2 regions of the Priestia megaterium genome follow, and region 2 is predicted to be linked to the other one. Evidence: a T-box and tRNA genes for the amino acid it is inferred to sense, from the RefSeq annotation. Region 2 holds a T-box; the other holds one or more tRNA genes.

Region 1 (3,486 bases), 770 kb from region 2:
CTCCATAGAGAAGGAGGCCCCCGGTGAAAATAAATCGAAGGCGATTTTTTTGCTTAATAAATCTTGAGGCTACATAGTATCCTACAAACGCCACCGCTGAATTCACCAGTCCATAAGTTCCTAAAGCTAATTCACTTCCCGTCGTAATAAATACCATGACGGATACGACAAAAATGAACGTACCTTCACGCAATCCTTGAAAGAAATGAGCCTGTAATATTCGATTCCAGTCTTTGTTGACTTTTCGTTCAGCCCACACTTCTTTAAATTTGTATACTCCTTCAGCTGCGCGTCTTGTAATAAAAAAACTAAGCACAACGGCACCGACAAACAATAGCAGAGATACACCAAACACAATTTTATACCCAAGTGATTCATACAAAGCGGAAATAACAAAGCCCGCTCCTAAAGGACCAATCATCCCTGCAAAAGAGTTTAAGATCCCTAAAAATCCGTTAAAAAAGTCTCTTGTATCAGGTTCTGTAATTTCAAAAGTTAGCACATTAAAAGCTAGCCAATAAAAGCCATATCCTATACCCAGCAGTCCACCAAGCAATACTAAATACTCGGCTGCGTTAGCTCCACTGACCAATACAGCGATATAAAAAACAGCTAAAAAAGATACGCCTAACCTTAAAACCACAACCCGGTCAATTCGTTTGGCCCATTTACCTGCTAAAATAAACGTAAGCGGCTGAAGCACCACTACCGCTAAATTATAAATAGCGAGATCCGAAAATTCGCCTGATTGTTTCCACAGATAAATGTTAACAAACGAATTGGAAATTGAAATAGCCAAGGCATAAAGACCGCCTATAATTAAAAGCAAAAGTAAATCTTTACTAACTTCTATATCTCCAACTACTTTTTTTAATAAAGGCATATCAAAAAACTCCTTTTCTCTTCTACACCTAGTGTGTGAAAAAGAAAAGGAGATATGTAAAAGAATTGGAAAACAAAAAAGCCAGTAAAGGTAATAATTACTTTACTGGCTCTTAAATACGTCTTCAGCTTATTTTGCAGCGTCGTAACGCTTAGCAACTTCGTCCCATTTTACAACATTAAAGAATGCTGAAATGTAATCTGGACGGCGGTTTTGATAATTTAAGTAGTAAGCGTGCTCCCAAACGTCTAGACCAAGAATTGGCGTTTTGCCTTCCATTAATGGGCTATCTTGGTTTGGTGTGCTTGTTACTTCTAATTGGCCGTTGTTTACAACTAACCAAGCCCAGCCAGAACCGAAGCGAGTTTTAGCTGCATTTGCAAATTCTTCTTTGAATTGATCAAAGCTGCCGAATTTGCTAGCGATAGCGTCTGCTAATTCACCAGTTGGAGCACCGCCGCCGTTAGGGCAAAGGATTGTCCAAAATAATGAGTGGTTCGCATGACCGCCACCGTTATTGCGTACTGCTGTACGGATATCTTCAGGAACAGCATCTAAGTTTGAAATTAACTCTTCAATACTTTTGCTTTCTAAATCCGCTTTGCCTTCAACAGCAGCGTTTAGGTTTGTAACATATGTGTTGTGATGTTTTGTGTGGTGAATATTCATTGTTTCTTTGTCGATATGTGGTTCCAGTGCATCGTATGCATAAGGTAGTTCTGGTAATTTGTAAGCCATGAATAATTCCTCCTTCAAAATATGTAAGCATTTTGGCGCAAAAGCACCATATACGTTTAGATTAGCAAATTTACCCTACTCTTTCAAATAAAAAGTACCTAATCCATGATTTATATTTACCTAATTCCCATTCGCTATTCTTTTAAACATAAAAAAAGCTTCTTTTTCTCAAAAGAAGCTTTGAATAGACAATAGTATGGCGGAGGAAGAGGGATTCGAACCCCCGCGGGCTTTAACACCCCTGTCGGTTTTCAAGACCGATCCCTTCAGCCGGACTTGGGTATTCCTCCAACCCTATAAATGGTGGACCCTGCAGGACTCGAACCTGCGACCGGACGGTTATGAGCCGTCTGCTCTAACCAGCTGAGCTAAGGGTCCACGTGGCTCCACAGGTAGGACTCGAACCTACGACCGATCGGTTAACAGCCGATAGCTCTACCACTGAGCTACTGTGGAACAATATGAATTATGTATGTCACAAACGTAAATTGGAAAATAGCGGCGGAGGGGATCGAACCCCCGACCTCACGGGTATGAACCGTACGCTCTAGCCAGCTGAGCTACACCGCCATGGCTCCACAGGTAGGACTCGAACCTACGACCGATCGGTTAACAGCCGATAGCTCTACCACTGAGCTACTGTGGAACAATATAACATTTACTAGCGACATTAAAAATTTAACATGTTTCTGGCCTAAAGTCAATATATTATTTTAAAACAGCGTATAAAAAATAGGCAATCATCAACAGTTGAATAAATCCTTTCGAGATAGCGCCACTAAAAAAGCCAATAACCGAACCTACTCCAATTTTTACTGCGTTGCTAATTGTGGTCCGATGAACAATCAGTTCTCCTACAATCGCTCCGATAAACGGCCCTAAAATAATTCCAAATCCCGGAATAACAAACGGACCCACAAGCAATCCAACTGTACTTCCCCAAACGCCTGCTTTAGTGCCTCCGAATTTTTTCACACCAATAATATTAGCGATATAGTCTGCTAAAAAAAGTGCGACAACTAACAATCCTTGTATCACCCAAAATAACCAGCTATAGGAGCTAAAATCATAAAATAAACCGTATATAACAAATCCTAGCGCTACAAATAGCACGCTTGGGATGATGGGATAAACCAACCCAACAAACGATACAACAAAGCTAATGATAACTAATGCCCAACATAAAATAGCCATGCCCGCACCTATCCTTTTTATTATTACTATTTATCATACAATAACCACTCTTATAAAGAAAGGCCTTGCATGAGCAAGGCCTTTCTTTATTTTACCTTTGAATATGTCTTTAGATAGCGATCTCCGAGTACCGCTTCCGCAATATTAACAGCATGATCTCCAATTCGTTCTAAATTGCTAATGATATCGACAAAAACAATAGCAGCAGAACCTGTACATACATTTTCATTTAGACGTAAAATGTGCTTCTTACGAAGCAGACGCTCCATTGCATCAATCTGCTCTTCTTTTTGAATGACCTGGACTGCTTTTTCTCTATCTACTTTTTCTAAAGCAAAAACAGCTTCTTTAACTGTTACAATAGTCAATTCGAACATATCAGCTAAGTCGGTATTAGCTTCTTTTGTCATTCTCACCTTATTTGTAATTTGATAATCAACAAGTTCAATGATATTTTCAAAATGATCGCCAATACGCTCAATATCTCGCGCAGTATCTAGAAGCACAGAATGCTCTTCGCTTTCAGCTTCTGACATGGAAGAGCGGGATAACAACACTAAATAATTCGTGATTTTTTTATCTAAATTGTTAATGGCATTTTCAATTTGCATAGTAGCATCAGAATGTTTAGGATGGCGCGTCTTCAAATAACTATTGGCTTCTTCTAACCC
Region 2 (3,486 bases):
TATTGGCCATATTGTTGAAGCACGCGTGCTAGAAGCGATGGGTGTAGACTACATCGATGAAAGTGAAGTGTTGACTCCAGCTGATGAGGAGTTTCATTTAAATAAAAATACATTTACGGTTCCATTTGTGTGCGGTTGTCGTGATCTTGGTGAAGCATCCCGCCGTATTGCTGAAGGAGCTGCAATGCTTCGTACAAAAGGCGAACCAGGGACAGGAAACATCGTGGAAGCAGTGCGTCATATGCGCCAAGTAAACGCTCAAGTACGTAAAGTTGTGGGCATGGACGAAGATGAGTTAATGACAGAGGCAAAACTATTAGGCGCGCCTTATGAGTTATTACTGCAAATTAAACGTGAAGGTCGCCTACCGGTTGTAAACTTTGCAGCGGGCGGTGTAGCAACACCAGCAGACGCAGCGTTAATGATGCAGCTTGGAGCAGACGGTGTGTTCGTTGGTTCAGGAATCTTTAAATCCGACAACCCTGAAAAATTTGCTCGAGCAATCGTTGAGGCAACAACGCATTATCAAGATTATGAACTCATTGCAAACTTGTCAAAAGGATTAGGAAGTGCAATGAAAGGAATTGAAATTTCATCATTACTACCAGAAAACCGCATGCAAGAGCGTGGATGGTAATTTAAAGGGAGTTTTGACAAAATGGTAAAAGTAGGCGTGTTAGGATTACAAGGTGCCTTTCGCGAGCATGCACAAGCATTAGAAGCAGCAGGCGCTGAAGCCATTATCATTAAAAAAGTTGAACAGCTAGACGAAATAGATGGTTTAATCCTACCGGGCGGCGAAAGCACAGCGATGCGTCGTCTGATTGACAAGTATGACTTTATGGAACCTCTTCGCCAGTTTGCACAAGCAGGTAAACCGGTGTTTGGTACGTGTGCGGGTTTAATTTTACTTGCAGGACAAGTTGTTGACCGTGAAGAGCCCCATTTAGGTGTTATGGATATTACGGTAGCTCGAAATTCATTTGGGCGCCAACGAGATAGCTTTGAAGCTGCTCTAAATATTAAAGATATTGGTGAAGATTTTATAGGCGTATTTATCCGTGCTCCGCATATTGTAGAAGTAGGAGAAAACGTTGAAGTCTTGGCAATGCATAACGACCGAATTGTTGCAGCAAGACAAGGTCAATTCTTGGGATGTTCGTTTCATCCAGAATTAACAGATGATGCTCGCATGGCTCAGTATTTTGTAGCAATGGTTGAAGAAGCTTCGAAAAAACCTGTATAAATGAATTGCATCTTGTAAAGACTTGTAGTACATTATGATTAATAAAAATGATATTGGTATAAAGCGTTGATAGGAAATAGTAATAAGATTTTTGATTTCAAGAGAGTCGATGGCTGGTGTGAATCGATAATCAATTCTTATGAATCCGTCCTGGAGCAAGCTGTCGAAAAAGTAGTAGGCAGTTTCGGTTCATCCGTTATCTGGTTTAAGAGGAAGGCTTATTTTAGCTTTCAATTAGGGTGGCAACGCGGGTAAACTCTCGTCCCTTTCATAGGGATGAGAGTTTTTATTTTGCCCTTTTATACTAAAGGAGGTACTCAGTATGTTAGATTTAAAATTTTTACGTGCTAATTTTAATGAAGTAAAAGAAAAGCTCAAGTTTCGTGGTGAGGACTTAACGGACTTAGGTCGCTTTGAAGAGTTAGATGCAAAACGCCGTGAGCTAATTGCTCAAACAGAAGAGTTAAAAAGCAAGCGAAATGAAGTATCACAGCAAATTGCACAATTGAAACGTGAAAAACAAGATGCTGATCATTTAATCGTTGAAATGCGTGAAGTAGGAGACCGCGTAAAGCAATTGGATGAAGAGCTTCGCAGCGTTGAAGAAGAGTTAGAGCTATTGCTGCTTTCAATTCCTAACGTTCCACATGAAAGTACGCCTGTAGGTGAAACTGAAGATGATAACGTAGAAGTTCGCAAATGGGGAGAAATTAAACAATTTGATTTTGAACCAAAACCGCACTGGGATTTAGGAACAGATTTAAATATTTTAGATTTTGAAAGAGCTTCGAAAGTAACGGGAAGCCGCTTTGTATTTTATAAAGGGTTAGGTGCAAGATTAGAACGTGCTCTTATTAACTTTATGATGGATTTACATATGGATGAGCATGGTTATGAAGAAATCCTTCCTCCATATATGGTGAATCGTACAAGTATGACAGGAACAGGGCAGCTTCCTAAATTTGAAGAAGATGCATTTAAAATTAAAGAAGAAGATTATTTCTTAATTCCTACAGCTGAAGTACCAGTTACAAATTTACATCGTGATGAAATTTTAAGCGGAGATCAGCTTCCAATTGCTTATACAGCGTATAGTGCTTGCTTCCGCTCAGAAGCAGGCTCTGCAGGAAGAGATACACGTGGGCTTATTCGTCAGCATCAGTTTAATAAAGTAGAACTTGTTCGCTTTGTTAAGCCAGAAGATTCTTATGATGAATTAGAAAAATTAACGGGCCATGCTGAAAAGGTTCTTCAACTATTAGGTTTACCTTACCGAGTTCTAAGCATGTGTACAGCTGACTTAGGTTTCACAGCAGCCAAAAAGTATGATATTGAAGTTTGGATTCCAAGTTATGAAACTTATCGTGAAATTTCTTCTTGTTCAAACTTTGAAAGCTTCCAAGCTCGCCGTGCTAATATTCGCTTCCGCCGTGATACAAAAGCAAAACCAGAACATGTTCATACACTAAATGGTTCTGGCTTAGCAATTGGCCGTACGGTAGCTGCAATTTTAGAAAACTACCAGCAGGAAGATGGATCAATTCAAATTCCAGAAGTGCTGCGTCCATATATGGGAAATAAAGAAGTTATTTCTAAATAAAAGTAGAAGATGTTCATTAAATTAATTTTTAATGAACATCTTTTTTAAAAAAATTAATAAAAGAGTTGACTTCATTATTTTTATATGATAAATTAATACTTGTCGATACGGAGGAATACCCAAGTCCGGCTGAAGGGATCGGTCTTGAAAACCGACAGGGGTGTTAAAGCCCGCGGGGGTTCGAATCCCTCTTCCTCCGCCATATTTGACTTATAATGCAATTAACATAGCGCGATAAATTGGAGATTGGAAAACCGTTACTTATAAGTAACGGTTTTTTATTTGTTGAAAATGCCGCTTTATTTATTAAAGCGGCATTTTTTTATAGCTGACGACGTTTTAACTTTTCATTATGTTGTAAAAAGCGAGCCACTTTTTCAACAATTGATTCAATTGAATCAGGATCCTTGAGAAGGTCGTATTCTCTAATATCTAAACGGAGAATAGGACAAGCCGTAAAGTTATTAATCCATTCTTCATATCGGGCGTGCATCTCTTTCCAATAATCAAGAGGCGTTTGTTGTTCCATTGGTCGCCCTCTTTCTTGAATGCGATCTACAATATCTTCGAAGCTGCCTTCCAAATAAATGAGCAGATCTGGATGAGGGAAGTATGGAGTCATAACCATTGCATCGAACAA

The links. A T-box is a leader RNA that pairs with one kind of tRNA and senses whether it is charged. The one in region 2 lies ahead of serS (serine--tRNA ligase), so its partner is inferred to be a tRNA-Ser.
Region 1: it encodes a tRNA-Ser, which carries the amino acid that the T-box ahead of serS (serine--tRNA ligase) is inferred to sense. The anticodon was not compared.

Annotation. Positions count from the first base shown of each region.
Region 1 is NZ_CP023317.1:4,276,341-4,279,826, forward strand. It holds gene CEQ83_RS21880 (MFS transporter) at 1-883, opposite strand, end outside; gene sodA (superoxide dismutase SodA) at 1,013-1,621, opposite strand; tRNA gene CEQ83_RS21890 (tRNA-Ser) at 1,819-1,911, opposite strand; tRNA gene CEQ83_RS21895 (tRNA-Ile) at 1,923-1,999, opposite strand; tRNA gene CEQ83_RS21900 (tRNA-Asn) at 2,003-2,077, opposite strand; tRNA gene CEQ83_RS21905 (tRNA-Met) at 2,118-2,191, opposite strand; tRNA gene CEQ83_RS21910 (tRNA-Asn) at 2,193-2,267, opposite strand; gene CEQ83_RS21915 (DUF456 domain-containing protein) at 2,330-2,815, opposite strand; gene CEQ83_RS21920 (Na/Pi cotransporter family protein) at 2,902-3,486, opposite strand, start outside.
Region 2 is NZ_CP023317.1:18,729-22,214, forward strand. It holds gene pdxS (pyridoxal 5'-phosphate synthase lyase subunit PdxS) at 1-637, shown strand, start outside; gene pdxT (pyridoxal 5'-phosphate synthase glutaminase subunit PdxT) at 659-1,246, shown strand; T-box leader at 1,304-1,516, shown strand; gene serS (serine--tRNA ligase) at 1,569-2,846, shown strand; tRNA gene CEQ83_RS00090 (tRNA-Ser) at 2,956-3,048, shown strand; gene CEQ83_RS00095 (deoxynucleoside kinase) at 3,169-3,486, opposite strand, start outside.